Regions from separate parts of the Kocuria sp. LHG3120 genome, predicted to be linked through region 4. Evidence: riboswitches for the same ligand, from Rfam matches in the RefSeq annotation. Region 4 holds a riboswitch; each other region holds the start of a gene.
What was found. Region 4 has a riboswitch for S-adenosylmethionine ahead of ACP7CD_RS08910 (MetQ/NlpA family ABC transporter substrate-binding protein). Riboswitches for the same ligand answer to the same signal wherever they lie in the genome.

Region 1 (7,324 bases), on a different contig from region 4:
TGACGTGACCGCCCCGCACCCCGACCCCCTCGTGCTCGACGGCATCGAGCTGAGCTCCCGGCTGATCATGGGCACCGGCGGCCTGAGCTCGCTGCACACCCTGGAACAGGCGCTGCTGGCCTCCGGCACCGAGCTGACCACCGTGGCCCTGCGCCGCTACGCCCCCGGCCAGGGCGACTCCCTCTTCGCGCTGCTCGAGCGCAACGACATCCGGATCCTGCCCAACACCGCCGGGTGCTACACCGCCCGGGACGCGCTGCTGACCGCCGAGCTCGGCCGGGAGGCCCTCGAGACCGACTGGGTCAAGCTCGAGGTCATCGCGGACGAGGACACGCTGCTGCCCGACGTGGTGGAGCTCCTCGACGCCACCGAGCAGCTCGTGGCCCGCGGCTTCAAGGTCTTCGCCTACACCTCCGACGACCCGGCCGTCGCACGCCGCCTCGAGGATCTGGGCGCGGCCGCGGTGATGCCCCTGGGCGCCCCCATCGGCACCGGGCTGGGCATCCTCAACCCGCACAACATCGAGCTCATCGCCTCCCGGGCGTCCGTGCCCGTGGTGCTCGACGCCGGGATCGGCACCGCCTCCGAGGCCGCCCTGGCCATGGAGCTGGGCTGCGACGCCGTGCTGCTGGCCAGCGCCGTCACCCGCGCCCAGGACCCGGTGGCGATGGCCACCGCCATGCGCCACGCCGTGCTCGCCGGCCGGCTCGCCGCCGGTGCCGGGCGCATCCCGGCCCGCCGCCACGCCCACGCGTCCTCGCCGATGGCCGGGCGGATCGACACGGACGCCGCCGGTGCCGGGCCGTCCGCCGGCCCCTCAGCCGGCCCGGCGGACGTGCCGCGCGGGGACTGGGCGCCCGTGGGGGAGCGGCCGTGAGCCCGCTGCCCCCGCTCGTGGAGCCCGGCCCCGAACTGACCCGCGAGGAGCTCGAGCGCTACGCCCGGCACCTGACCCTGCCCGGGATCGGGACCCGCGGCCAGCGGCGGCTGCGGAACGCCCGCGTGCTCGTCGTCGGCGCCGGGGGGCTCGGGTCCCCGGCCCTGCAGTACCTCGCCGCGGCGGGGATCGGGACCCTCGGGATCGTCGACGACGACGTGGTGGCGGTCTCCAACCTGCAGCGCCAGGTGGTGCACACGACCGCCGACGTCGGCCGTCCCAAGTCCGTCTCCGCCGCCGAGGCCGTCACCGCGCTCAACCCGCTGGTGGAGGTCCGCACCCACCCCGTCCGGCTGGACGCGGACAACGCCGTGGACATCCTCGGCGGGTACGACCTGGTCCTGGACGGCGCGGACAACTTCGCGACCCGCTACGTGGTCAGCGACGCCGCCGCCCTGACCGGCACGCCTTGCGTGTGGGGCTCCATCCTGCGCTTCGAGGGGCAGGTCAGCGTCTTCTGGGCCGGGCACGGGCCCACCTACCGGGACCTCTACCCCGAGGCCCCGCCGGACGGCGAGGTGCCCAGCTGCGCCGAGGGCGGGGTCTTCGGCATGCTCCCCGCCACCGTCGGCGCGGTCATGGTCACCGAGGCCGTCAAGCTCGTCACCGGCACCGGGGAGCCCCTGCTCGGGCGGGTGCTGCTGCACGACGCGCTCGCGATGACCTGGCGCGAGATGCGGCTCACCCCGGATCCCGACGCCGCCCCGGTCACCGCGGTGGCCCAGCCCGCCGCGGTCTGCGCGCTGCCCGGCGCGGACGCCTCCGAGACCGTCGGGTCGGCCGAGCTGGCCCGGCTGCTCGAGCGCCGGGAGCGCGGGGAGGCGTCCTTCGCCCTGGTGGACGTGCGCGAGGACTGGGAGCGGGAGCTCGTGGCCATCGACGGCGCCGTGCCCGTCCCGCTGCAGGAGATCCTCGACCGCGGCGCGGACGCCCTGCCCCCGGAGGCCCGTGGCACGGACCTCGTGCTGCACTGCAAGGCCGGGGCCCGCTCCGCGACCGCGCTCGCCGCGCTGCGCTCCTTCTACGCCGGGCGGGAGGAGCGGGTCCGCCACCTCGAGGGCGGGGTGCTCGCCTGGGCGGCACAGGTGGACCCGGACCAGCCGGTCTACTGATCCGGTCTCCTGCGGCACACCGCTACACCACCGCGGAGGACGTGACCTTCTGTGACGCCGTCGTGACATTCCATGACGTGCGCCCGTCATCCGGTTGGTCCCGGACCGGGCGGTCTGATGCCATGGCAAGCGCCCCATTCAGAGCGGCTGAGAGATCTGGCTCGACGACGCCGCAGCAACCCGCCCTCCACCGGGGTCAGGGTGCTAATGCCAGAACCGATGGAGATCCCGGATCTGCAGTCGGTCCGTGACGTCAGCCTCCGGCGCTGCCGCCACCGGGCCCGCCCCCGGCGCGACCGGCCGACCGGCAATCCTCGGTGCGACCGAGAGGACCCCCGCATGACCCCGAGCACGGTCGAGGAGACCACCGCCCATCCCCGCGCCGGCACGGACCTCGCCGCCGGCCTGCCCGGGGACTACGCCGGGCTGCGGGAGCACTTCCGGCCGCTGTTCGCGGAGATCGCCGCCGGCGCCCTGGACCGGGACCTCCGGCGCGCGCTGCCCTACGCGGAGGTCGGCCGGCTGGACCGGGCCGGGTTCGGTGCCCTGCGCGTCCCGGCGGCCCACGGCGGCCCCGGGGTCAGCCTCGAGGACTTCACCCGGCTGCTGGTCGACCTGGCCGAGGCCGACTCCAACATCGCCCACCTCTACCGCTCCCACCACGGCTTCGTGGAGTCCCTGCGCTTCCTGCCCCGGGAGCTCCAGGAGGTCTGGTACCCGCGGGTGCTGGCCGGAGCCACCGTCGGCAACGCCTCCACGGAGAAGGGCGGCAACGCGCTGGGCACCCTGAACACCGTGCTGAGCCGGACCGCCGAGGGCTGGGAGCTCACCGGCCGGAAGTTCTACGCCACCGGCTCCGTCTTCTGCGACTACACCCGCGTCTCGGCCGCCCTGGACGGCCGCGACGGGCGGCGCTTCGCCGTCGTCGCCACGGACGCCGAGGGCGTGACGCTCGAGGACGACTGGGACGGCTTCGGGCAGAAGCTCACCGGCACCGGCACCGCGGTCTTCGAGCGGGTGCGCGTCCCGGAGGACGCCGTGCTGGACCGCACCGCCGGCAGCGCGGAGGCCGTCCACGAGGCCGCCTTCTTCCAGCTCGTGCTGCTGGCCGTGCTGGCCGGCATCGCCCGGGCGGCCCGGCGGGACGCGGTGGAGACCATCGCCGGACGCCGGCGGACCTTCAACACCGGGCTCGGCCTGCCGTTCCGCGACGACCCGCTGATCCAGGAGGCCACCGGGCGGATCTCCGCCAAGGCCTTCGCCGCCGAGGCCACCGTCCTGCACGCCGCCCGCGCCCTGGACGCCGGGATCGCCGCCGCCGCAGCGGCCGGCGCCGACCGGCCGGACTTCACCGGGGCCCTCCCGGCGGCGCTGCACGAGTCCGAGATCGCCGTGGAGCACGCCCAGGTCACCGTGCCGGAGCTGGCGCTCGGCGCGGCCCAGGACCTGTTCCTCACCGTGGGCGCCTCCGCCACGTCCACGGCCAAGGGCCTGGACCGGCACTGGCGCAACGCCCAGACCGTGGCCACCCACAACCCGATCGCCTTCCGCGCCCGAGCCCTCGGCGACTACCTCATCAACGGCACCCTGCCGGAGGGCCTGAACGCCATCGGCGACGCGAGGACCGGCGCCACGACCGACGCCACGACCGACGCCGCGACCGATGCCACGACCGATGCCACGACCGACGCCGACCGAACCCCAGGAGCCTGACGCATGAGCACCACGACCACGGCCGCCCCGGGCCGCAGCAGCATCGTCCACGGCAAGAAGCGCGTCCTGGCCTCGGCCTTCGCCGGGACCACCATCGAGTGGTACGACTTCTACCTCTACGGCACCGCCGCCGCACTCGTCTTCAACGTCCAGTTCTTCCCCATGGCCACCGAGCTCGGCGGTATCGTGGCGTCCTTCGCCACGCTCGCGGTCGGGGTGATCGCCCGGCCCCTGGGCGGGATCATCGCCGGGCACCTGGGGGACCGGATCGGCCGCAAGGCCCTGCTGGTGGCCTCCCTGCTGCTCATGGGCGTGGCCTCCACCCTGATCGGCCTGCTGCCCACCTACGAGGTGATCGGCTGGTGGGCCGTCGTCGGGCTCGTGGTCCTGCGCATCCTCCAGGGCCTGTCCGCGGGTGCCGAGTGGGGCGGCTCCGCGCTGCTGAGCGTGGAGCACTCACCGGCCCGGCACCGCGGGTTCTTCGGGTCCTTCACCCAGATCGGCTCCTCCGCCGGCATGCTGCTGGCCACCGGCGCGTTCTTCATCGTGCAGAACGTCATGAGCGAGGAGCAGTTCGCCGCCTACGGCTGGCGCATCCCCTTCCTGCTCTCGGCCCTGCTCGTGGCGGTGGGCCTGTGGATCCGCCTCGGCGTGGCCGACGCCCCGGAGTTCCTGGAGCACCGGGCCTCGGGGAACGTGGCCAAGGCCCCCCTGCGGGAGCTGCTGGTCCACCACCGCCGCCCGGTGCTGGTGACGATCGGCCTGCGCCTGGCCCAGAACGCCGTCTACTACCTGGTGACGGTCTACATGCTGACCTACCTGCGGGACGTGCGCGGGGACAGCGCCGCGGGCGTGACCGCGGTGATGATCGCCTCGGCCATCGGCCTGTTCTCCACCCCGTTCTGGGCCTGGCTCTCCGACCGGGTGGGCCGCAAGGTCGTCTCGGTGACCGCCTACGCGGCGATCGGCGTCTTCGGCTGGGTGCTGTTCGCCTTCCTCGAGGTCGGCCCGCTCGCCCTGCTGCCGCTCGTGGTGATCCTCGGCATCAACCTCGTCCACGACGCGATCTACGGACCGCAGGCGGCCTGGTTCGCCGAACAGTTCCCCGTGCACGTGCGGTACTCGGGCGTGAGCTTCGGCTACCAGGTCGGCACCGTCCTGGGCGGCGGGCTGATGCCGATGATCGCCGCCCTGCTCTTCGCCGCCGGCGGGGACACCCCGTGGCTGATCGCCGGCTACCTCTCCGTGCTGGCCGTGCTCTCCGTCGTCGCCGCCCTGGCCGCGAAGGATCCCGCCCGGGACCAGCGCGGCACCGAACTCACCGATCTGCACGCCGGCCGGACCGCGGCCGCCCCGGCCCTCGCGACCCCCGCCGCCGCGAGCGCCACCCGGACCACCCCCGAGAGGACCACCGTATGAGCCGCCCCCTGCTGCTGAACGCCTTCGACATGATGGTGCCCGTGCACCAGTCACCGGGACTGTGGCGCCACCCGGAGGCCGGGGTCGCCGGCTTCGACACGCTCGAGTACTGGACGTCGCTGGCCCGCACCCTCGAGGAGGGCGGCTTCACCGCGCTGTTCCTGGCGGACGTCCCCGGCGTCTACGACGTGTACGGCGGCGGGGCAGAGGCCACGGCCCGCGGGGGAGTGCAGTACCCGGTGCTCGACCCGCTCGTCGCGGTGCCGGCGATGGCCGCGGCCACCGAGCGGCTCGGCTTCGGGGTGACCGCCTCGGTGACCTACGAGGCCCCCTACCTGCTGGCCCGCACCTTCGCGACCCTCGACCACTTCACCCGCGGGCGGGTGGCGTGGAACGTGGTGACCTCCTACCAGGACTCCGCCGCCCGCAACCTGGGCATGGACCGGCAGATCCCGCACGACGAGCGCTACGACCGCGCCGACGAGTACATGGAGGTCATGTACAAGCTCCTCGAGGGCTCCTTCGAGCCGGGGGCGGTGAAGGCGGACGCCGGCACCGGGGTCTTCGTGGACCCGGAGCTCGTGCACCCCATCGGCCACGAGGGCACCTGGTTCTCCGTGCCCGGCCAGGCGCTGACCCACCCCGGACCCCAGGGCACCCCGTTCCTGTTCCAGGCCGGCGCCTCGAAGCGCGGACAGCAGTTCGCCGTGGACCACGCCGAGGCCATCTTCTTCATCGGCAACACCCCGCAGCTCGTGCGCCGGTGGACCGACGGCGTCCGGGCCGAACTGGCCGCGCAGGGACGGGCCGAGGACGCCGTGAAGACCTTCGCCATGGCCACCGTGGTGGTCGCCGAGACCGACGACGAGGCCCACGCCAGGCTCGACGGATACCGCCGGCACGTGGACATCGAGGGAGCGCTGTCCCTGTTCGGCGGCTGGACCGGCGTCGATCTGGCCGGGGCGGACCCCGACGCGCCGCTCGAGTACGTGGCCACCGACGCCAACCAGTCCGCGCTCGCGGCGTTCACGTCGCTGTCCCCGGACCGGACCTGGACGGTGCGGGACCTGGCCGAGTTCGTGGCCATCGGCGGCCGCGGGCCCGTCATCGCCGGGGCGCCCGGCACCGTGGCGGACGAGCTCGAGCGCTGGCGCGAGGAGGCCGGCGTGGACGGCTTCAACATCTCGGCGGCCGTGCGGCCGGCGGACCTGGAGCGGTTCACCACGATGGTTTCGCCGGAGCTGCGGCGCCGCGGCCTGCTGCCGGAGCCCGGGGCCCTCCCCGCCGGCAGAACGCTGCGCGAGGCGCTGGCCGGCGCCGGGCCGAGGCTGGCCGACGACCACCGCGGGGCCTCCTACCGCCGGTGACCGCCGGGCCGTCGGGGCACCCCGCTCGACGGATCCGGTGGTCGGCCGCCGTCCCGAGTCCCCGGCACGAAGCGCCCCTGCCCGGGAGAGGGCAGGGGCGCTTCGCCGCGCCGAGGCGCAGAAGGCGACCCCCGACCGCCGGGGAACGGATCATGGGGGTCACTGCACCGGCGTGGGGGCCGGTGCTACCCGAAAAGTACCAGACGGTAATATCGCGGTGCACAATCCTGTGCAGATGCATGAATCTTGTTCCTCGGGGCGCCTCCCGACGTCCGACCCTCATTTCTCCCGGCTCATGCTGCGACGACTGGAGGCGCGGGCCATCAGGTGCCATCGGAGCGGGGAACGAGGCGCCACGGATGTGTGCACACATGGTCCACTAGAAGCCCCGGAGGATCACGTTCCAGTAGTGCCGGGGGAGGACCTCGAGGTCGAAGAACCAGGAGGCGCGTTTCGGGGCCAGCAGCGGCACGCCGGGGATGCTGGGCGCCAGTTCGTTGTCCCGGTCGAACTCGGCTAACACGGCCCGGCCCCGCTGCACCGTCACGGGGGTCACGGTGTACCCGTCGTAGGAGGCCGTGGGATCCCGGCCGTCACGGGCGGCCAGGAGGTTCTCGGTGAGGATCTTCGTCTGGTGGCGCAGTGCCCCGCCGGACGAGGCGGTCCCCAGCGCGGCAGCGTCCCCGCAGGCCCACACGGTGGGCACACGGCGGTGGCGCAGGGTCTGCGCATCCACGTCCGCGTAGCCGGCCCAAGCGGCGCCCGGGCCCGGCGCG
Region 2 (7,324 bases), 160 kb from region 4:
GAGCCCACGTGGGTGGTCTGCACGTGGTCGGTGTTCTGCATGGTCATGCGTGTCCTCCTGAGGGTCTGCGGGAAGGTCGGGGGCCGGTCAGGACCAGAGCCGGCGGGAGGCGAGCTCGGCCCCGCGGGCGAGGGTCTCGAGCTTCGCCGCGGCGATCTGCGGGTGGATCCGCCCGCCCAGGCCGCAGTCGGTCGAGGCGATCACGTTCTCGCGGCCCACCTGGCGGGCGAAGCGCTCGATCCGGTCGGCCACCAGCTCCGGGTGCTCCACCACGTTGGTGGCGTGGGAGACGATCCCCGGGATGATGATCTTGCCCTCGGGCAGCTCGTGGTCCTGCCAGACCTTCCACTCGTGCTCGTGCCGGGCGTTGGCGGCCTCGAAGCTGTAGCCGCCGGCCCTGATGGAGAGCATGAGCTCCACCAGGTGCTCGAACCCGAGGTCCGTGGTGTGCGGGCCGTGCCAGGAGCCCCAGCACAGGTGGAAGCGGACCTGCTCCTCCGGGATGCCCTCGAGGGCATAGTTGAGGGCCTCGACCCGCTTGCGGGTGAACGCGAGGTAGTCCTCCACGCCGGGCTCGGGATTGACCTGGTCCCAGTTCTCCGCGATGGACGGGTCGTCGATCTGCACGATCAGCCCGGCGTCGGTGATCGCCCGGTACTCCTCGCGCATCACCTCGGCGCAGGCGGTCAGCACCTCGTCCTCGTCCGCGTAGTGGGTGTTCTCCAGCCGCGCGCACGAGCCCGGGGACAGCGCGGCGAGGTAGCCCTCGCTCGCGCCCGTGGCCTGCAGCCCGGCCTTGAGGTTGCGGATGTCCGCCTCCAGCGCCGCGTGGCCCGTGTACTCCAGCTTCCCGGTGATCTTCGGGAACGGCGCCTGCTTGCCCGTGGTGATGCCCGAGGAGGGGTCCGTGTACGCCTCGTGGAAGAGCCGGCGGTCCCGGCGGTCCCCGAAGCTCGTCAGGACCACCCTGCCGGGCGAGGAGCGCTGCGGCTCCTGCTCCCACAGGTCCACGTCGCCGGGGGTGAGGCCCGAGATCCGGGCGAAGACGTAGTGCCACCACGCGCCGTAGTCGACCTCCGCGGCCATGACGTGGCCGTACTCGCCGTCGTTGACCACGTCGATCCCGAGCTCGCGCTGTCGGCGGACCACGTCGACCACCGAGTCCTGCAGGAGCCGGTCGTACTCCGCCTCCGGGACGGCCCCCTTCGCCCGGTTGGCCTCGAGCAGCGCCGGGGTGCGCGGGAGGGACCCGGCGTGGGTCGTGCGGATGCGGTCGGCGCTTCGCAGCATGGGTCGTGCGTCCTTTCCATCGGTCCTGGCGGTAGCACCGGAGGCGGGACGGGGATGCCGTCGCCCGGGTTGCTGCGGCGTCGTCGAGCCAGATCTCTCGGCCGCTCTGGATGGTGACCCTGTCATCCAAGCGCACCCGTGCGCGCTGCGCCATTCGGCGCCCGGATGACGGACATGACGCCGTGTGACGCGACCCAGCGCGCACTCCCGGGAGGAGCTGTCCTTCGCGAACATGGCCTGGATCACATACCGTGGCGGTGATCCGTGCCCCTCACCCCGCGGGCACGACGGACCAGAGGAAGGACCCCCATGTCCCAGACGCCCCAGCAGCAGGACCTCGAGGGCCGCACGGCGCTCGTCACCGGTGGCGCGAGCGGCATCGGCCTGGCCGCCGCCTGGGCCCTCGCCGGCTCCGGCGCGCACGTGGTCGTGGCCGACGTCGACGAGGCCGGGGCGCAGCGCGTCGCGGACGAGCTCGGCGGCCGCGCGTGGGCCGTCGACCTGCTCGACACCGCGGCGCTCGCCGAGCTGAGCCTCGAGGTCGACGTGCTGGTCAACAACGCCGGCATCCAGAAGGTCGCCCCCCTCCAGGAGTTCGACCCCGCGGACTTCCACCGGATCCTGGTGCTGATGCTGGAGTCCCCGTTCCTGCTGGTGCGCGCCGCGCTGCCGCACATGTACGAGCGGGGCTGGGGGCGCGTCATCAACGTCTCCTCCGTGCACGGGCTGCGGGCGTCCCCCTACAAGAGCGCCTACGTCTCGGCGAAGCACGGCCTGGAGGGGCTGTCCAAGACCGTCGCGGTGGAGGGCGCGGCCCACGGGGTGACGAGCAACTGCATCAACCCCGGCTACGTGCGCACCCCGCTCGTCGAGAAGCAGATCGCCGACCAGGCGAGGGTGCACGGGATCCCCGAGTCCGAGGTGGTGGAGCGGATCATGCTCGGCGAGACGCCGATCAAGAAGCTCGTGGACCCGGAGGACGTCGGCAGCCTGGTCGCGTGGCTGGCCGGACCGCACGCGTCCATGGTCACCGGGGCCTCCTACACGATGGACGGCGGCTGGACGGCGCGCTGAGCCCGCCCCGAGCCGCGGCGGCGCCCTGCGGCGCCGCGTCCGGACGGCCCGGCGGCCCGGACTGACCTGGTGGTCCGGACGGTCCCGGTGGCCCGGACGGTCCGCTGCTGGTCCTGACGGACCGGCGGCCGGCCGGTCCGCCGCCGGTCCGGGCCGCTCAGCGATGACCCAGCTCCCGGGAGAGCCGGTGGGCCTCCGTGAGCAGGGCCCGGCCCAGGAGCTGCCGGCGCTCGCCGCTGAACCGGGGCTCGATGCCCGTGAGGCTCAGCGCGTAGACCGGCGCGCCCGTCGCGTCGAAGACCGCGGCGGCCATGCCCCAGCTGCCCTCGACGATCAGCCCCGGGTTCACGGCGAAGCCCTCCCGCCGGACGTCCGCGAGCAGCTCCCGGATCCGCTCGGGCGTGTGCAGCGGGCCCCACTCGGCGCGGGCCCCGGCCGTGGCCGCGAGGACCCGGTCCACCTCCGCGTCCGGAAGGTGGGCCAGGACCGCCAGTCCCGCCGAGGCCACGCCGAGCGGCAGCCGCAGCCCCTCGTAGAGGACGTGGGAGCGGATGGGGAACGCGCCCTCCACGCGCGCCAGGCAGACCGTCTCCAGCCCGCGGCGGACCGAGAGGAACGCGCTCTCGCCGGTGGCCTCCGCGAGCCGGCGCAGCGAGGGCCCGGCCAGCTCCCGGATCGGATAGCGGTGGGCCGCCACCGCGCCCAGCACGTACAGCTCGGGGCCCAGCTGCCAGGCCCCGGTTTCGGCGTCGCGGTCCACGAGGCCCTCCTCGGCCAGTCCCGTGAGCAGCCGGTGCACGGTGGGGCGGGTCAGTCCGGTCTCGGCGGCGAGCTCCGCCACCGTGCTGCCCCGCTCCCGCCCCGCGACGGCCCGCAGCAGCTGCCCCACCCGGTGGACCACCTGGGTCCCCTGGCCCGTCGTCCGCTCCTGTCCCATGACTCCACTATATGGACAGTCGGAGGACGAATGGCCGGATGCTGAGGAGAAGCGCCGTCGTCCCGCCGAATCTGTTGACCGTCATGTGGATGCTCCCTAGATTGAGTGCTGGGTCACAGTCCGACGAGAGGAAGGGACAAGGGTGTCCAAGGTCAGAGACAACGCCGCCGAGCTGCTGGCGGAGAGCCTGCGGGACGGCATGACGCTCGCCGTGGGCGGGTTCGGGCTGAGCGGGATCCCCCGGGATCTCATCGACGCGGTGCGGGACTCCGGGGTCACGGACCTCACGGTGGTCTCCAACAACATGGGCGTGGACGGCAAGGGCCTCGGGGTCCTGCTCGAGAACCGCCAGGTGAAGAAGGTCCTCGCCTCCTACGTGGGCGAGAACAAGCTGTTCGCCCAGCAGTACCTGGACGGCGAGCTCGAGGTCGAGTTCAACCCCCAGGGCACCCTCGCGGAGCGGCTCCGGGCCGGCGGCGCGGGCATCCCCGCCTTCTACACGAAGACCGGGGTCGGCACCCTCGTGGCCGAGGGCAAGCCGCACGCCGAGTTCGACGGCGAGACCTACGTGCAGGAGCGCGGCATCGTCGCCGACATCGCCCTGGTCCACGCCCACACGGGGGACGCCGACGGCAACCTCGTCTACCGCTACACCGCGCGCAACTTCAACCCGATCGTCGCCACCGCCGGGAAGGTCACCTTCGCCGAGGTCGAGCACGTCGTGGCGGTCGGCGAGATCCACCCCGACCACATCGTGACCCCGGGCGTCTACGTCCAGCACGTCGCGCAGTACAGCGGCGCACCCAAGGACATCGAGCAGCGCACCGTCCGCCCCCGCCCCGCCGGGCGGGCCACCCAGCAGAACGGAGACCAGGCATGAGCTGGACCCGCGACGAGATGGCGGCGATCGCCGCCGTCGAGCTCTCCGACGGCGACTACGTCAACCTCGGCATCGGCATCCCCACCCTCGTGGCCAACAACCTGCCCGAGGGCGTCGACGTGGTGCTGCAGTCCGAGAACGGCGTGCTCGGCATGGGCCCGTTCCCCTACGAGGGCGACGAGGACCCGGACCTCATCAACGCCGGCAAGCAGACCATCACGCTGCTGCCCGGAGCCTCCATCTTCGACTCCGCCACGTCCTTCGGGATGATCCGCGGCGGCCACGTCAAGATCGCGATCCTCGGCGCCATGCAGGTCTCCGGGACCGGCGACCTCGCCAACTGGATGATCCCCGGCAAGATGGTCAAGGGGATGGGCGGCGCCATGGACCTGGTGGCCGGCACCCCGCGCGTCGTCGTGCTGACCGAGCACGTCACCAAGGACGGCTCCGCCAAGATCAAGACCGAGTGCGACCTCCCGCTCACCGGGGTGCGCGTGGTCGACCGCATCGTCACGGACCTGTGCGTGTTCGACGTCGAGGACGGCGGGCTCGTGCTGCGCAGCCTCGCCCCCGGGGTCACCGAGGACGAGATCCGCGAGAAGACCGAGGCGTCCTTCCGCACGGACCTGCAGGACGTCACCCCCGACACCGTCCCCACCGAGACCGCCGCCGCCGGCGGCGCTGAGGAGAACCGATGAGCACCGCCACCGACGTCGTCGTCCTGTCCGGCGCCCGCACGCCCCAGGGCAAGATCCTGGGCCACCTGGCGTCCTTCACCGCGGCCGAGCTGGGCGCCCACGCCATCCGGGCCGCGCTCGAGCGCGGCGGGATCGCCCCCGAGCAGGTGGACTACGTGCTCATGGGCCACGTCCTGCAGGCCGGCGCCGGGCAGAACCCGGCCCGCCAGGCGGCCGTCACCGCGGGCATCCCGCTGAGCGTGCCCGCCGAGACCGTCAACAAGGTCTGCCTCTCCGGGCTCGTGGCCATCACCAACGCCGCCCGGATGATCCGCGCGGGCGAGGCCGAGATCGTCGTGGCCGGCGGCCAGGAGTCCATGACCAACGCCCCGCACCTCGCGATGGGCGTGCGGCAGGGCAAGAGCTACGGCGACCTCAAGCTCGAGGACGCGGTGGCCAAGGACGGGCTCGTCGACGTCGCCGCGTGCGTGTCCATGGGCTCGCTCACCGAGTCCGGCAACAGCGAGCGCTCCATCTCCCGCGAGGAGCAGGACCAGGTCGCCGCCCTGAGCCACCAGCGCGCGGCCCGCGCCGCGGAGGAGGGCGTCTTCCGCGACGAGATCGCCCCCGTGTCCGTCCCACAGCGCAAGGGCGACCCGCTCGTCGTCGACGCCGACCAGGGCGTGCGCCCCGACTCCAGCGCGGAGTCCATGGCGAGGCTGCGCCCCGCGTTCGCGAAGGACGGCACGATCACCGCCGGCAACTCCTCGCCGCTCTCGGACGGCGCGGCCGCCGTGGTCCTGACCAGCCGGGAGTACGCCGAACGCCACGGCCTCGAGTACCTGGCCGTGGTCGGTGCCCCGGGCCAGGTGGCCGGCCCCGACACCTCGCTGCACTCCCAGCCGTCCCGGGCGATCGAGGCCGCGCTCGAGCGGGCCGGCTGGTCCGTGCAGGACCTGGACTTCATCGAGATCAACGAGGCGTTCGCGTCCGTGCTGATCCAGTCCCTGCGCGACCTCGACTACCCGCAGGAGCAGGCCAACATCCACGGCGGCGCCGTGGCCGTCGGGCACCCGATCGGCGCCTCCGGGGCCCGGCTGGCGCTGCACGCGGCGTTCGAGCTCTCCCGCCGGGGCTCCGGCCGGGCCGCGGTGTCGCTGTGCGGCGGCGGCGGCCAGGGCGAGGCGCTGCTGCTCTACCGCGACTGACCCGCGTCCCGTCCGCTGACCCGCGGGGGGGGGGGCCCGGGTGACCACGAAAAATCGTGGTCACCCGGGCCCCGGCGGGTCATTCGATGATCCTGAGGTCACGCGCGGCGAGCTCCCTGCGCACGAGAGCCACCAGGTCGTCCGGCCGGTGCACCACGGTGGCCCAGTCCGTCCGCAGGATCCGCCACCCGAAGTCCCCGCGATACAGGCCGCGCGGCGTCCGGATGCGCACCTGCAGCTCCGGCCGGGGCAGTCGCGCGCGAAGCAGCACCAGCCGGGTCAGCGTCTCGCCGGGCGACTCGGAACGACCGTCGGCGAGGTCGAGCACCCGCCGGGCCCGGCGGCACCCCGGCGCGCCGGCGCGGCGCCCGAGCAGGGCGAGCAGCTCCGCGCGCTCGGTGCCCCGGTGGAGGGCGTGGTCGGCGGTCACCACCGCCTCGCGGAGGGGCAGGGTGGACGCGCAGTCCAGCACGGTGCGGGGCACGGACGTGGCCAGCAGCCCGCCCACTCGGACGACGTGCTCCGGCGGCAGCTCGGCCCAGTGGTGGACGCAGGTCCGGTTGTTCCGGGAACCGCGGCCGGGCGGAGAGACGACGTGCGGTGCCGCCGGTCGGTGCAGCAGGTCCAGGCCGTGGAGCAGGGCCGCCGAGGAGTGCCCGAACACCGGGGCACTGGCGGCGCGCAGGGCCAGGGCGGCGTGCACCTGCCGCAGCCGTCCCTCCGCTCCCAGGTCCCGCCACCAGGACGGTGTCGCGTACACCCCCTGCCGGATCCGGAGGAGGTCGCCCCGACGGACGGCCCGGGTGACCACGGAAAATCGTGGTCACCCGGGCCCCAGCGGGTCATCCGGCGAGAGAGTGGTCTGCGGTCCCGGGGGTGGCCCGCCCGCAGGGCTACTTGCGGGCGCGGGCGCCGATCCGCTCGCGCTGCTCCATGAGCTTCTCCAGCAGCGTCACGAGCGTGTGCTGCTCCTCCTCGGTCAGCGCCTCGGCCCACTGGCTCTCCCGGTCGTTCTGCGCCCGGAACGCCGTGCGGATCTTCTCCTGCCCGGCATCGGTGAGGTGCAGGGTCACGGACCGGCCGTCGGCGGCGGAGGCCTCGCGCCGGAGCAGGTCCTTGCCGACCAGCGTGCCCGTCAGGTTGGAGACCGCCGCGCGGCTCATCCCCGTGAGGCGGGCGGCCTCGTGGGGATTGAGGGGACCGGCCACCCAGAGGACCAGGAGCAGCCGGAAGCTCGACCAGGTCCCGCCGGCGGGGC
Region 3 (7,324 bases), on a different contig from region 4:
TCGACCCGACCTTGTCCTACGCGGACCTCGAGTGGATCCGCTCCGTGTGGCCGGGGAAGCTCTTCGTGAAGGGCGTGCTGACCCGGGACGACGCCCGGCAGTCCCTGGCCGCGGGGGCCGACGGGCTGGTGGTCTCCAACCACGGCGGCCGCCAGCTGGACCGCGCCCCCGCCTCGCTGCACGCGCTGCCCGAGGTGCGGGACGAGGTGGGGGAGGGCGTCGAGCTGATCCTCGACTCCGGGGTGATGAGCGGCGCCGACGTGATCACCGCCCTGTGCGCCGGAGCGGACTTCGTCCTCATCGGCCGGGCCTACCTCTACGGGCTGATGGCCGGCGGGCAGCAGGGCGTGGAGCGGGCGATCGAGCTGCTGGCCGAGGAGGTGCGGATCAGCATGCAGCTGATGGGCGCCGAGACGGTCGCCGACCTGGGCCCGCACCTGCTCGGCGCCCGCCACCACCCCGCCGCCTCCCGCCGGGACACCCCGGCCGACCGGCGCTGAACCACCGGCCCCCGCACCGAGGGGTCGCGTTCCGCCTCCGCCGCTGCCGAGGGGTCGCGTTCCGCCTCCGCCGCTGCCGAGGGGTCGCGTTCTGTCGACAAGTGACCGCGATACCAGCCGAACGCGACCCCTCGCGATGGGGGTGCGCCGGACGCGACCCCTCGCGGGCGGCGGCGGGACCGGGGGCCGCTACAGGTCCGCGAGCACCGACACCGGGTTCTCCACCGCGTCGGCCACCATGCGCAGGAAGCCGCCGGCGGCCCCGCCGTCGCACACCCGGTGGTCGAACGCGAGGGAGAGCTGGGTGACCTTGCGGACGGCCAGCTGCCCGTCGACCACCCACGGGCGGTCGATGATCCGGCCGATCCCGAGGATCGCGACCTCCGGGTGGTTGATGATCGCCGCGGCCCCGTCCGTGCCGAACACCCCGTAGTTGTTGAGGGTGAACGTGGAGCCGGACAGCTCGGCGGGCCCGGCCTTCCCGGAGCGGGCGAGCTCGGTGAGCCGCCGGAGCTCGGCGTCGAGCCCGCGGGCGCTCAGGGTGTGCGCGCCGCGGATGTTCGGCACCACGAGCCCGCGGTCGGTCTGCGCCGCGAAGCCGAGGTTCACGCCGTCGAAGCGCACGATCTCCTGGCTGCCGTCCTCGAGGGTCTCGATCCGCGTGGCGAGCTCGGGGTGGCGGGCCAGGCCGGCGAGCACGAACCGCGCGATCAGCGCCATGAGCCCCGGGGCGGTCGCGGGGTCCTGGGCCTTGAGCTCGGCGCGCAGCTCCACGAGCCTCGTGGCGTCCACGTCCACCCAGACGGTGGCCTCGGGGATCTCGGCGCGGGAACGGGTCATGGCCTGGCCGATGGCCTTGCGGATCCCGGAGACCGGGACCCGCTCCGCGACCCCGAGCCCCGTGCGGGCGTCCACGGCGGACGGCGCCGCGGTGGTGGACGGCGCCGGGGCCGACGACGTCGGGGCCGTGCTCTCCCGTGCGGCCGGTGCGGCGGTGGCGGCGGGGGCGGCCGCCGCGGTCACCACGTCCCGGCGCAGGATGAGCCCGCCGGGGCCCGAGCCGCGCACGGTGGAGATGTCGACCCCGCGGTCCTTGGCGAGCTTGCGCACGATCGGCGAGACGACCGTGGGCGCCAGGCGCGGGGCCGAGGCCATCGCGTCGTGGGCGGCACCCGCGGCCTGCGCCGCCCGGGCCGCGGCCTGCTCCGCGGCCCGCGCGCGGGCGGGCTCGGGGACCGGCCGGGCGGCGGAGGCGGCCGGGCCGGTGGCACCGGCCCGCTTCGGCCGGCGCCGGCGTCCGGCCGTGCCGCCGGCGGGCGTGCCGTAGCCGATGAGCACGCTGCCCGACCCGGCGTCGTCGTCGGCGGACGCGGCGACCGCAGAGGCCGCGGCGGCCGCCGCGGGGTCCGCCCCGGCGCGCTCCTCCTCCCGGTAGGACTGCCCGCCCTTCGGGCCGCCGCCCTGCGGGGCGGGCGTCCCGGCCCGGTCCGCGGTGTCGACGGAGATCAGCGGCGCGCCGACGTCGAGGGTCTGCCCCGAGGCGCCGTGCAGCTGGTGCACGGTCCCGGCGAAGGGGCATGGCACCTCCACGGCGGACTTGGCGGTCTCCACCTCGGCGATCGGCTGGTCCACGGCGACGGTGTCGCCCACCTGGACGAGCCAGCTCACGAGCTCGGCCTCGGTCAGTCCCTCGCCGAGATCCGGCAGGGTGAACGTCTTCACGGTCATGGTCAGTCCTCCCACTGCAGGTCGTCCACGGCGTCGAGGATGCGGTCGACGCTCGGCAGGTAGTGCTCCTCGAGCTTGGGCGCCGGGTACGGGATGTCGAACCCGGTCACGCGGCGCACGGGCGCGGCCAGGGAGTGGAAGCAGCGCTCCTGGACGCGGGCCACGATCTCGGCGGCCACGGACGCGAAGCCCGGCGCCTCGGCCACGACCACCACGCGCCCGGTCTTCCGCACCGACGCGGCGACCGTCTCGTCGTCGAACGGGACGATGCTGCGCAGGTCCACGACCTCGAGCGAGCGCCCCTCGGCGGCGGCGGCCGCGGCGGCCGCCACGGCGGTCGGCACGGACGGCCCGTAGGCCAGCAGCGTGGCGTCCTCGCCGGCGCGGGCGACGACGGCGCGGCCCTCCCGGCGCTCGGGCGCCCCGTTCTCGTAGCGGTCCCTCAGTTCGGCCAGGTCCACGGGGGCCTTGGACCAGTAGAGCTTCTTGGGCTCGAAGAACACGACGGGGTCGTCCGAGTCGATCGCCTCGCGCAGCATGAGGTAGGCGTCCTCGACCGTGGCGGGGGTGAACACCTTCAGCCCGGGGGTGTGGGCGTAGTAGGCCTCGGAGGAGTCGCAGTGGTGCTCCACGCCGCCGATGCCGCCGGCGTAGGGGATCCGGATGACGATCGGCAGGCGCACGGCGCCGCGGGTGCGGTTGTGCATCTTCGCGATGTGCGAGGCGACCTGCTCGAAGGCAGGGTAGGCGAAGGCGTCGAACTGCATCTCGATGACGGGGCGCATCCGGTTCATCGCCATGCCCACGGCCATGCCGGCGATCCCGGACTCGGCCAGCGGGGTGTCGAAGCACCGGGTGCGGCCGAAGCGCTTCGTCAGCCCGTCGGTGATGCGGAAGACGCCGCCGAGGGTGCCGACGTCCTCGCCGAAGACGACGACGGCGGGGTCGGCGGCCAGCGCGTCGGCCAGGGCGGTGTTGAGCGCCTGGGCGAAAGTGGCGGGCTTGACCGCCGGGGCCTCGCCGGCCGGGGCGGGGGCATGCAGGGTGCTCACTGTCCGGTCTCCTCTCGGGCGAGCTCGGCGGTCAGGAACTGCTCCTGCTCGGCGAGCTGCGGGGTCTGCTCGGTGTAGACGTGGCGGAACAGCTCGAGCGGGTCGATCTCCACGTCGGCGTTCATGCCGTCGCGCAGGGCCGTGGCGACGTCCTCGGCGGCGGCGGCGATGCGCTGCTCCGCCGCGTCGTCGAGCACGCCCTCGGCGCCGAGGTAGGCGCGCATCCGGGTCACCGGGTCCTTGGCGATCCACTCCTGCACCTCGGCGTCGTCCCGGTAGCGGGTGGCGTCGTCGGCGTTGGTGTGCGCCTGCATGCGGTAGGTGTGCGCCTCCACGAGGAGGGGCTCGGACTCGGAGCGGGCCAGGTCCACGGCGCGCCGCAGGGTGGCGAGCAGCGCCACGAGGTCGTTGCCGTCCACGCGCTCGCCGGCCATGCCGTAGCCGACCGCCTTGTGGGCGAGGCTCGGGGCCGCGGACTGCTGGGACAGGGGCACGGAGATCGCGTAGCCGTTGTTCTGCACGAAGAACACGACCGGCAGCTTGAACACGGCCGCGAAGTTCAGGGCCTCGTGGAAGTCGCCCTCGCTGGTGGCGCCGTCCCCGCACATCGCCAGGACCACGGTGTCCTCGCCGCGCAGCTTGGCGGCGTGGGCCACGCCCACCGCGTGCAGCAGCTGGGTGGTGAGCGGGGTCGACTGGATGCCCACGTGGTGCTCGTGCGGGTCGTAGCCGCTGTGCCACTCGCCGCGGAAGATCGCCATGACCTGCATCGGGTCCACGCCCTTGGTCATGACCGCCACGGTGTCCCGGTAGGTGGGGAACAGCCAGTCGCCCTCCTCGAGGCACAGGGCGGCCGCCACCTGGCAGGCCTCCTGGCCGTGGCTGGACGGGTAGACGGCCATCCGGCCCTGGCGGACCAGCGCGGAGTTCTGGTCGTTGACCCGCCGCCCGACCACCAGCTTCTCGTAGGCGCCCAGCAGGACGTCCGGGGCCGGCAGCGGGTACTCGTGGCCGGGGCCGGTGCCCTGCTCCTCGGGGGCGAGCAGCCGCCCGCTCGGGTCGACCATGCGGATCTCGCCGCGGGCCGGGAGCATGTACTGCTCCGGTGTGATGCCGAAGCTCTGGGAGGCCCGGAGGATCGGGTCCTCGGGGGTCTCGACGGTCTGGCTCATGGTGTCCCCTCGGTCGGTCCCCGGTGCGGCCGCGGTCCGGGGAGGGCAGGAAGGTGGTGCGGCTCTGTCTCCCCAGTATGGGAACCGGGCATGGTTCGTATCCACAGAGCGGGGAAAATGCAGAAGTCTGAGACGGACAGTGCACCGCGCGTGGACGAAATGTTCTAGTGTGGCGTGGAGCACACGCATTCGTCCGACACGTTCCGGGCCCCGCGCCCGACCCGCCCCGAAGGAGCCCGCCGTGCCCTCGACCCCCGTGCCGCTGGACGAGACCGACCGGAAGATCCTCGCGGAGCTGTCCCGGGACGCGAGGCAGTCCGTGACGGCGATCGCCGCGGCCGTGCACGTCTCCCGCGCCCACGCCTACGCCCGGATCAACCGGCTCCGGGACGAGGGGGTGATCCTGCGCTTCAGCACCGTGATCGACCCGGTCCGGGCGGGCCTGCAGGCCTCCGCGTACGTGACGCTCAAGCTCCAGCAGAACACCTGGCGGGAGCTGTGCGCCCAGCTCCAGGCGATCCCCGCCGTGCACCACATCGCCCTGGTGGGCGGGAACTTCGACGTCATGCTCCTCGTGCGGGCCGTGGACACCGTGCACCTGCGGCAGGTGATCTTCGAGCACGTCCAGCAGCTGCCCGGCGTGGTGGACACCCAGACGTTCCTGATCTTCGAGGACATCGACACCCGGGCCTGACGCGCCGGCCCCGCGCCGGGCCCGGCGCGCACGGCCGGCGTCACGAACCGTCACGGTCGTCATCTTCCGACGCGGAGGGACACCCACTACCTCTGCGCATAGTGTTGTTCCAGCTTCACGAGACGTGACCGCCAAGCTCCGACTTGGTCACGCACCAACCCCATGCTCATTGGGTGGTTCGGATGAGGAAGCGGCCTGCATCTTCCGCGGCGTGCCCACCGGGCCCGCGCGGATGACCGGTGCGGGTAAGAGCAAGGCACAGGAGCAGCGCCATGTCCATCCCCGTGACCGACCACGACCTCGCGACCCGGCAGATCCACGCCGGCACCCACGACCAGGTCGTCCAGCGCACCCTGACGGTGCCGATCTACCAGACCGCGGCCTTCGAGTTCCCGGACTACGAGGCGGCCCGGCAGATGTTCGCCCAGACCCGGGCAGGCTTCACCTACACGCGCACCGGCAACCCCACGGTGGCCGTGCTCGAGCAGCGGATCAGCGACCTCGAGGGCGGCGCGGGCGCCGTGGCGACCGGCTCGGGCCAGTCCGCCGTGGCCGTGGCGCTGCTGGCCCTGCTCGGCCAGGGCGCCGGGAAGCACCTCGTGGCCTCCGAGAAGCTCTACGGGGGCACGGTGGACCTGCTCACCGACTCCTTCGCGGACTACGGCATCGAGGTCTCCTTCGTGGACCCCACCGCCCCGGGGGCGTGGGCCGCGGCCGTGCGCCCCGACACCCGCGCGTTCCTGCTCGAGTCCATCGGCAACCCGCTGGCCACCCTCCCGGACCTGCCCGGGATCGCCGACGTCGCCCGGACCGCCGGGGTGCCTGTCGTCGTCGACAACACCCTCGCGTCCCCGGCCCTGTACCGGCCGCTGGAGAAGGGCGCGGACATCGTGGTGCACTCGGCCACCAAGTTCCTGGGCGGGCACGGCAACGCGCTCGCCGGGGCGGTCGTGGACGGCGGGACCTTCGACTGGTCCGCCCGGCCGGACAAGTGGCCGCAGTTCACCCAGGCCCGCGCCCGCTGGGGCGGACTCAGCCTCGTCGACAAGTGCGCCGCCGCCAGCCCCTACCTGCACCTGGTCCGGGCGAAGTACGTGCACGACCTCGGCACCACGCTCTCCCCGTTCAACGCCAGCCAGATCCTGCAGGGCACCGAGACCCTCGACCTGCGCGTGGCCCGCCACACGGCCTCGGCGCTGGCGGTGGCCGAGTTCCTGGCCGGGCACCCCGCCGTCGCCCGCGTCCACCACCCCGGCGTGCCCGGGGACCCCGGCGCCGGGATCGCGGCCCGGGACTTCCCGCGCGGGACCGGCTCCGTGTTCTCCTTCGACCTCGCCGCCCCGGACGGCGCCGTGGGCCCGTTCATCGACGCGCTCCGGCTGTTCAAGCTGGTCGCCAACATCGGGGACACCCGCAGCCTCGTGGCCCACCCGGCGGCCATGACGCACTGCCGCCTGACCCCCGAGCAGCGCCGGGCCGGCGGGATCGCCGAGACCACGATCCGGCTCTCGATCGGCCTCGAGTCCCCCCAGGACCTCGTGGCCGACCTCGGCCAGGCCCTCGACACCGTCGTCACCGCCGTCCAGACCACCCGGAAGTGAGCCCCGCCATGACGTCCCCCACCGAGACCCGCACCCGCCACCGGGGCTTCACGACCACCGCCGTCCACGCCGGCCAGGAGCCCGACCCGCTGACCGGGGCGGTCATCCCGCCGATCTACCAGACCTCCACGTTCGCCCAGGACGGGATCAACGTGCTGCGCGCCGGGCACGAGTACAGCCGCGGCTCCAACCCCACCCGCAGCGGCTTCGAAAAGCAGCTCGCGGCCCTGGAGCGCGGCGAGCGGGGGTTCGCGTTCGCCTCGGGGATCGCGGCAGAGGACGCCCTGCTGCGCGCCGTGCTGCGCCCGGGCGACCACATCGTGCTCGGCGCCGACGGCTACGGCGGCACCAACCGGCTGATCACCCGGGGCCTCGCCCCGTGGGACATCGGGCACACGCCCGTGGAGATCACGGACCTCGACGCCGTCCGGGCGGCCGTGCGCCCCGGCGCCACGAAGGTGCTGTGGCTCGAGACGCCGTCCAACCCGCTGCTCGGCATCGCCGACGTCGCGGCGTGGGCGCAGCTGGCCCGGGACGCCGGGGCGCTGCTCGTCGTCGACAACACCTTCGCGTCCCC
Region 4 (7,324 bases):
GCTCGGCACGGCGAGGACCAGTCTGCACCACGATCCTGGACGTCGGGCACCGGGCGCACCACAGGGCACGACGACGGCCGGCGCCCTCCCGGGAGGGAGGCGCACCGGCCGTCGGAGGGCTGCGGGGCGGGGCGCCTCAGCGGCGCAGGATCCGGCGGGCCAGCCGGTTGCCCACCACCTGCACGAGCTGGACCAGGACCACGATGACGGCGACCGCCGCCCACGTGACCTCGTCGTTGAACCGCTGGTAGCCCAGGCGCAGGGCGAAGTCGCCCAGGCCGCCGGCGCCGATGGCACCGGCCATCGCCGACATGTCCGTGATGCCGATGACCAGGAACGTGTAGCCGAGCACCAGGGGGCCCAGCGCCTCGGGCAGGATCACCGTGGTGATGATCCGGCCGCGGGAGACGCCCATGGAGCGGGCCGCCTCCACGACCCCGGGGTCCACGCTCATGAGGTTCTGCTCGACGATGCGCGCCACCGCGAACATGGCCCCGATGGTCATCGCGAAGATCGCGGCGTTGGGCCCCAGCCGGGTCCCGACGACCCCCTGGGTCACCGGTCCCAGCGCGGCCAGCAGGATGATGAACGGGATCGGCCGGACGAAGTTCACCACGAGGTTGAGGCCCTCGTGCACCGCCCGGTTCTCCAGGATGTTGCCCCGGCGGGTGACGTAGAGGCCGACGCCCACGAGCAGACCGAGCAGGCCGGCGAGCAGCAGCGTGACCGCCACCATGTAGAGGGTCTCCCCGAGCGCGGACAGCAGCTCGGGTCCCAGGACGGACCAGTCGTTCACGCGGCCACCTCTCTCAGGGTCGTGATGCGGGACATCTCGTCGACCACGGCCTGCACGGCCGCGTCCGCACCGGTCAGCTCGAAGGTCAGGGACCCGAACGACTGCTCCTGGAGCACGCTGATCCCGCCGTAGGCGATGGTGAAGCGGACCCCGCGGGCGGCGCCGTCCGAGAGCACCCCGCCGATGTCCACGCCGTCGCCGACGTCCACGATCACCAGGCGCCCCCGGTGGGCGCGGCGCAGCCGCTCGACCTCACGGGCGTCGGGCACCGAGTGCAGGACGGAGGAGACGAAGCGGCGGGCGGTCTCGGTGCGGGGCCGGGCGAAGATGTCCACGGTGGAGCCGTGCTCCACGACCTTCCCGTCCTGCATCACGGCCACGCGGTCGGCGATCGCGCGGACCACGTCCATCTCGTGGGTGATGATCACGATCGTGATCCCGAGCTCCCGGTTGACCCGCTGCAGCACCTGCAGCACCTCCTGCGTGGTCTCCGGGTCGAGGGCGCTCGTCGACTCGTCGGCCAGGAGCAGCTTCGGGCTGGTCGCCAGCGCGCGGGCGATGCCCACGCGCTGCTTCTGCCCCCCGGAGAGCTGCTCCGGGTAGTTGCCGGCGCGGGCGGCGAGGCCCACGAACTCGAGCAGCTCGGCCACCCGCGCCCGGCGCTTCTCCTTCGGCCAGCCGGCCCGCTTGAGCGGGTACTCGACATTGCCGGCGACGGTGCGGGAGGTGAAGAGGTTGAACTGCTGGAAGATCATCCCGATCTCCTGCCGCACGGGCGCCAGCTCGGTCTCGCGCCGGCCGGCCACCTCGAAGCCCTCCACGGTCAGGGAGCCCGAGGACACGGGCTCGAGCCCGTTGATCAGGCGCACGAGGGTGGACTTGCCCGCCCCGGAGTAGCCGATCACGCCGAAGATCTCGCCGCGGCGGACGTCGAGGGTGACGTCGTCGACCGCGAGCACCTCGCGCGCCGCCCGCCCCGAGCCGGTGCGGAAGGTCTTGGAGACGTTGCGGAAGGAGACGAGCACCTCGTCCGGGCGCCCGGGTGCGGGCGGCCCGGCGGGGACCGCCGCGCTCACTGCTCCTGGTCCTTCAGCTCCTGCTGGTAGCGCGCGGTCAGCTCCTGGAGCTCCTCCGGCTCCAGCTGCAGCGGCACGGCGGTGTCCTTGGTCTCCTCCATCTCGGCGTCGAGCACGGCCTGCTCGTGGTAGAGGTCCGCGACCTGCCGGAGGGTCTCGTCGTCGGCGAGCTCCTCCGTGGTGGTGAAGAGGTTGACGTAGGCGCGGGAGCCCTCGGACTCGGGGTCGTCCTGGGCGAGCGCGGACTGCGGGTCGATGTCGGCCCGCGAGAGGAAGTCGTTGTTGATGACCGAGCCGGCCACCGAGTCGAGCGAGAGCACCGTCTGCTCCGCGGAGACCGGGGTGACGCGCACCGTGGAGGCCTCGGTGTCGACGTCGAGCTCGGTGGGGATGAGGGTGTCGCTGGTCAGCTCCACGAGACCTGCGGCCTCGAGCACGAGCAGGGCCCGGGAGAGGTTCACGGCGTCGTTGGGCACCGCGATCTCGTCGCCCTCCTGGAACTGCTCCACGGAGTCGTACTGGTTGGAGTACAGGCCCAGCGGGTAGATCGAGGTCGAGCCGATCGGGGTGATGGAGCCGCCGGCCGCGTTGTTGTAGTCGGCGAGGAACGGGACGTGCTGGAACCAGGTCATCTCCACGTCACCGGACTCGGTGGCGGGGTTCGGCTGGTTGTAGTCGGAGAAGTCGACGTACTCGACGGTGATGCCCTGCTCCTCGGCCACCCTCTGGAGGGCGTCGTGGGTCGGGTCGGTGCCCACCACGCCGATGGTGACCTTGTCGTCGGCGAGCACGCCCTCGCCGGAGGACTCCCCGGCGGAGCCGCCGCAGGCGGTGAGGGCGAGGCCGAGGGTCGTGGCCAGGGCGAGGAAGGGGAGGCGCTGCGATCGCATGTGGTGCCTTTCCGTGGGTCCGGGGTGTCGGAGGTCTCCACCGGGGCCAACGGGTCCGGCGGCCACGGTCGAGGGCGCGCCGGAGGGCGCGTGCGCGGTCGGACCGTACTTGCCGCCGGCCGTCGTCGGCCGGTGCCGGATGGTTCACCTGGGGCACCCCACTACGGGAGAGGGTTGCCGCCCAGCAAGCCAGGGCTGCACGCTGGGACTCGTCATCCGCCTGACAGACTAGCACGTGCGGCGGGGCCGGGCCCGGCCCGGTCAGCGGGCGAGGACCTCGCGGGCCCGCCGGCGGGCCCAGCGCTCGGCCGCCAGCACGGCCTCGAGCTCCAGCGGGCCGTCGTCGTCGTGCTCGCCCAGCACCGCCTCGACGGTGTCCACGATGGCGGGGAACCGGATCCGGCCGTCGTGGAAGGCGTGCACCGCCTCCTCGTTGGCCGCGTTGAACACGGCGGGGAAGGTCCCGCCCCGCTCCCCCGCCGCCTTGAGGAGCTCGACGGCGGGGAACGCCACCGGGTCGAGGGGCTCGAAGGTCCACTCCGTGGCGCGCGTCCAGTCGCACGGCAGGGCGGCCCCGGGCACCCGGTGCGGCCAGGCCAGGCCGAGGGCGATGGGAAGGCGCATGTCCGGGGGCGAGGCCTGGGCGAGGGTGGAGCCGTCCACGAACTGGACCATGGAGTGCACGACCGACTGGGGGTGGACCACCACGTCGATGCGCTCGAGGGGGACGTCGAAGAGCAGGTGGGCCTCGAGCACCTCGAGGGCCTTGTTCACCATGGTCGCCGAGTTGGTCGTCACCATCAGGCCCATGTCCCACGTCGGGTGGCGCAGCGCGTCCCGGGGCGTGACCGTCTCGAGCTCCGCCCGGGACCGGCCGCGGAAGGGCCCGCCGGAGGCCGTCAGCACGAGCCGGTCCACCTCCCCGGCGGTGCCGCCGCGCAGCGCCTGCGCCAGCGCGGAGTGCTCGGAGTCCACGGGGATCAGGGCGTCCGGGTCCCCGGTGGCCGCGGCGGCGGCCTTGACGAGGGCGCCGCCGGCGATCAGGGACTCCTTGTTCGCCAGGGCGAGCCGGTGCCCGGCCCGCAGCGCCGCCAGCGTGGGGGCGAGGCCGATGGAGCCGGTGATCCCGTTGAGCACGAGGTCGGCGTCGGGGTGGGCGGCGGCCGCGGACGCGGCGTCGGGCCCGTGCACGACGTCCGGGCGGTATCCCCCGGCCCCGGCGGACGCGGCCCCGTCCGCGATGAGGCCGGCCAGCCGGGCGGCGTCCTGGGCGGTGCCGCTGGTCGCCACGAGCGCGGCGCGGGTCTCGAGGGCCTGCTCGGCGAGGAGCTCGAGGTGCCGTGCTCCGGCGGCGAGGGCGACCACGGTGAACGGGTCCGCGCCCTCGAGCTCGCGGGCGGCCCGCACGACGTCGAGCGCCTGGGTGCCGATCGAGCCCGTCGAGCCGAGGACGCTGATCCGGCGGGGGCCGGCGGCGGCCAGGGCGCGCAGCTCGGGTGTCGGGCGGGTGCGGGGCGAGGTGGCGGGGGGCGTCATGGCCCCAGTATCCCCCAGCGCCACTCCTCGGTGCGGTGCCCGCAGGGGGTGCCTGCGGACGGCCCGGAACGGGCCGAGGCCCCGTCCACCGGGAGCGGTGGACGGGGCCTCGGCGACCGACGGGGGTGGGGTCAGCGCGTGGCGCGACCCTTGCGGCCGGAGACCGCGCCCCAGATGAAGAGCACGATGAGGGCTCCCACGACGGCGGTGATGATGGTGCCGATGTCGAACGCGGACTCCAGGTCCCCGATGCCGATCAGCGAGCCGAGGAAGCCTCCGAGGAGGGCCCCCACGATGCCGAGGACGATCGTGACGATGATGCCGCCACCCTGGCTGCCCGGCATGATGAGCTTGGCGAGGGCGCCGGCGATGAGGCCGAGGATGATCCAGCTGATGATTCCCATGATGGCTCCTTATCCGTCCCGGGAGGGACTTTTATTGTACGCAACCGGCGAGTATCCCTGGAATACCCTGAGGTTGCTTCTGCGCCTCACCCTAGCCGACGGTCAGCCGCCTGTCTGTTCCCGTTAGCCAATCGACGCGTTCCTCCCGGACGCGGACCGGCCCGCCGGAAGCCGGGGCTTCGGGCGGGCCGGTGGATCCTCCCAGGTGGGAGCGGGGAATCCGTCAGTGGGCGACGGGCTTCTCGGCGCCGATGCCTGTGAGGGAGCGCACCTCCATCTCGGACTGCTTGATCGGGTCCTCGAGACGGCGCTCCGTCATGGAACCGATGAAGCCGAGCAGGAAGGAGGCCGGGATCGAGACGATGCCCGGGTTCTGCAGCGGGAACCACGCGAAGTCGGCCGTCGGGATCATCGACGTCTCGGTGCCGGACATGACCGGGGAGAAGACGATGAGGCCCACCGAGATGATCAGGCCGCCGTACATGGACCAGACCGCCCCCCGGGTGGTGAAGCGCCGCCAGTACAGGGAGTACAGGATGGTCGGCAGGTTCGCCGAGGCCGCGACCGCGAAGGCGAGCGCCACGAGGAACGCGACGTTCTGGCCCTGGGCGCCGATGCCGCCCGCGATGGAGACGAGACCGATGACCACCACCGTGGTCTTCGCCACCTTCAGCTCCTTGCGGGGATCGGAGTTCCCCTTCTTGATCACGCTGGTGTAGATGTCGTGGGCGAACGAGGCCGAGGCCGTGATGGCCAGGCCGGCGACGACCGCGAGGATCGTGGCGAAGGCCACCGCCGCGATGATGCCCATCAGCAGGGACCCGCCGAGCTCGAACGCCAGCAGCGGGGCCGCGGAGTTCACGCCGCCGGGTGCCGCCTGGATCCGCTCGGCGCCGATGAGGGCCGCCGCGCCGAAGCCCAGGATGAGGGTGAAGAGGTAGAACAGGCCGATCAGCGAGATGGCCCAGACCACGGAGGTGCGCGCCTCCTTGGCCGTGGGCACCGTGTAGAAGCGCATGAGCACGTGGGGCAGGCCCGCCGCGCCGAAGACGAGGGCCAGGCCCAGGGAGATGAAGTCCAGCTTGCTGGTCTCGCTCACGCCGTACTTCAGGCCCGGCTCGAGGATGGCCGGGTTGCCGGAGACGGCGACCGCGTCACCGAGCAGGGAGGAGAAGTTGAAGCCGTAGAGCGCCAGGATCCAGACGGTCATGACCGCCACGCCGGAGACCAGGAGCACCGCCTTGATGATCTGCACGTAGGTGGTGCCCTTCATCCCGCCCACGAGGACGTAGACGATCATGAGCACGCCCACGACCACGATGACCAGCGACTGCCCGACCCGCGAGCTGATGCCCAGCAGCAGCGACACCAAGGCGCCCGCCCCGGCCATCTGGGCCAGCAGGTAGAACGCGGACACGGCGAGGGTGGAGATGGACGCCGCGACGCGCACGGGGCGCTGGCGCAGGCGGAAGGACAGGACGTCCGCCATCGTGAACTTGCCGGTGTTGCGCAGCAGCTCGGCGATCAGCAGGAGCGCCACGAGCCAGGCCACGAGGAAGCCGATGGAGTAGAGGAACCCGTCGTAGCCCTGGAGGGCGATCGCGCCCACGATGCCCAGGAAGGACGCCGCCGAGAGGTAGTCGCCCGCGATGGCCAGGCCGTTCTGGGTGCCGCTGAAGCCACGGCCGCCGGCGTAGTAGTCGGCCGCCGTGGACGTGGACTTCGAGGCGCGGAGGACGATGACCATCGTGACGACGACGAACGCGCCGAAGATGGAGATGTTGATCCAGGGCGTGCCGACCGTCTCCGTGGTGGCGGCCGTCATGGGCGCGAGCGCGGTGTGCAGCTGGTGCATCGGTCAGTTCTCCTGTCCGTGGACGCCGCCGGTGGTGCCGAGGCTGGGCTCGAGACGCTCCCGGATGGCCGTGGCCTTCGGGTCCAGCTTGCGGTTGGCGAAGGACACGTAGGCCCCTGTGATGGCAAAGGTCGTGACGAACTGGAGCAGTCCCAGGACGACGCCGAGGTTGACGTTGCCGATGACCTGGATGGCGAACAGCTGCGGCGCGTACATGGCGAGCACCACGTACAGCAGGTACCAGACCAGGAAGGCGACGGCGAGCGGGAAGACGAAGCCGCGATGGGTCTTCCGCAGCTCCTGGAACTCTGGCGACCGCTGGGCCGCGGGGAAATCGATGTCGGCGACGAGGTCGTCGGCGTCGATGGGTGGCTGGGTGGACATGGGCTACCTCCTCATGTGATGTGGCCCACACTAAGCCGTTGTATGCACAGGAGCAAGGCGTGACACCCAAAAGTTGCTTTTCAGGGGTCGGGATGAACACGGAACGGCGTTTCTGGACGAGGCCCAGTCCAGCATGTATACACAGAGGCTTCGGAGAGCCTGTTTCAGCGAGAGGCCAGGAGCAGCTGGACGGCGCGGTCCAGGAAGGCGTCCACCTGCTGCTCCTCGTAGCTGCGCTCCCCCTGCGCGGGCGGGAACACGGCCCGGCGCAGCTCGGCCGGCGCGAGGTCCGCGGCGCCCTCCAGCCGGGCGCCCAGGCGCTCGCAGAGGACGTCCACGTGGGCCGCGGAGTAGCCCTGGGCCCGCGGCCGGGAGGGGCGCCG

Region 1: linked by a shared signal. The riboswitch ahead of ACP7CD_RS12380 (acyl-CoA dehydrogenase family protein) and the one ahead of ACP7CD_RS08910 (MetQ/NlpA family ABC transporter substrate-binding protein) in region 4 are both predicted to bind S-adenosylmethionine.
Region 2: linked by a shared signal. The riboswitch ahead of ACP7CD_RS08290 (cobalamin-independent methionine synthase II family protein) and the one ahead of ACP7CD_RS08910 (MetQ/NlpA family ABC transporter substrate-binding protein) in region 4 are both predicted to bind S-adenosylmethionine.
Region 3: linked by a shared signal. The riboswitch ahead of ACP7CD_RS14000 (O-acetylhomoserine aminocarboxypropyltransferase/cysteine synthase family protein) and the one ahead of ACP7CD_RS08910 (MetQ/NlpA family ABC transporter substrate-binding protein) in region 4 are both predicted to bind S-adenosylmethionine.

What each region holds. Positions count from the first base shown of each region.
Region 1 covers NZ_JAFCWG010000005.1:325,664-332,987, forward strand. The annotation lists gene thiS (sulfur carrier protein ThiS) at 1-3, shown strand, start outside; gene ACP7CD_RS12370 (thiazole synthase) at 5-877, shown strand; gene moeB (molybdopterin-synthase adenylyltransferase MoeB) at 874-2,049, shown strand; SAM riboswitch class I at 2,181-2,275, shown strand; gene ACP7CD_RS12380 (acyl-CoA dehydrogenase family protein) at 2,389-3,762, shown strand; gene ACP7CD_RS12385 (MFS transporter) at 3,766-5,181, shown strand; gene ACP7CD_RS12390 (LLM class flavin-dependent oxidoreductase) at 5,178-6,548, shown strand; gene ACP7CD_RS12395 (NAD(P)/FAD-dependent oxidoreductase) at 6,928-7,324, opposite strand, start outside.
Region 2 covers NZ_JAFCWG010000003.1:283,666-290,989, reverse strand. The annotation lists gene ACP7CD_RS08295 (cobalamin-independent methionine synthase II family protein) at 1-47, opposite strand, end outside; gene ACP7CD_RS08290 (cobalamin-independent methionine synthase II family protein) at 88-1,290, opposite strand; SAM riboswitch class I at 1,304-1,407, opposite strand; gene ACP7CD_RS08285 (3-hydroxybutyrate dehydrogenase) at 1,600-2,364, shown strand; gene ACP7CD_RS08280 (IclR family transcriptional regulator) at 2,522-3,301, opposite strand; gene ACP7CD_RS08275 (CoA transferase subunit A) at 3,444-4,181, shown strand; gene ACP7CD_RS08270 (CoA transferase subunit B) at 4,178-4,879, shown strand; gene ACP7CD_RS08265 (acetyl-CoA C-acetyltransferase) at 4,876-6,066, shown strand; gene ACP7CD_RS08260 (hypothetical protein) at 6,146-6,826, opposite strand; gene ACP7CD_RS08255 (MarR family winged helix-turn-helix transcriptional regulator) at 6,960-7,324, opposite strand, start outside.
Region 3 covers NZ_JAFCWG010000007.1:26,423-33,746, reverse strand. The annotation lists gene ACP7CD_RS14025 (alpha-hydroxy acid oxidase) at 1-500, shown strand, start outside; gene ACP7CD_RS14020 (dihydrolipoamide acetyltransferase family protein) at 690-2,228, opposite strand; gene ACP7CD_RS14015 (alpha-ketoacid dehydrogenase subunit beta) at 2,231-3,280, opposite strand; gene ACP7CD_RS14010 (thiamine pyrophosphate-dependent enzyme) at 3,277-4,452, opposite strand; gene ACP7CD_RS14005 (Lrp/AsnC family transcriptional regulator) at 4,694-5,146, shown strand; SAM riboswitch class IV at 5,260-5,381, shown strand; gene ACP7CD_RS14000 (O-acetylhomoserine aminocarboxypropyltransferase/cysteine synthase family protein) at 5,419-6,747, shown strand; gene ACP7CD_RS13995 (cystathionine gamma-synthase) at 6,756-7,324, shown strand, end outside.
Region 4 covers NZ_JAFCWG010000003.1:439,377-446,700, reverse strand. The annotation lists gene ACP7CD_RS08920 (methionine ABC transporter permease) at 137-736, opposite strand; gene ACP7CD_RS08915 (methionine ABC transporter ATP-binding protein) at 793-1,872, opposite strand; gene ACP7CD_RS08910 (MetQ/NlpA family ABC transporter substrate-binding protein) at 1,869-2,762, opposite strand; SAM riboswitch class IV at 2,863-2,979, opposite strand; gene dxr (1-deoxy-D-xylulose-5-phosphate reductoisomerase) at 3,024-4,298, opposite strand; gene ACP7CD_RS08900 (GlsB/YeaQ/YmgE family stress response membrane protein) at 4,430-4,702, opposite strand; gene ACP7CD_RS08895 (solute symporter family protein) at 4,926-6,557, opposite strand; gene ACP7CD_RS08890 (DUF485 domain-containing protein) at 6,561-6,941, opposite strand; gene ACP7CD_RS08885 (DivIVA domain-containing protein) at 7,106-7,324, opposite strand, start outside.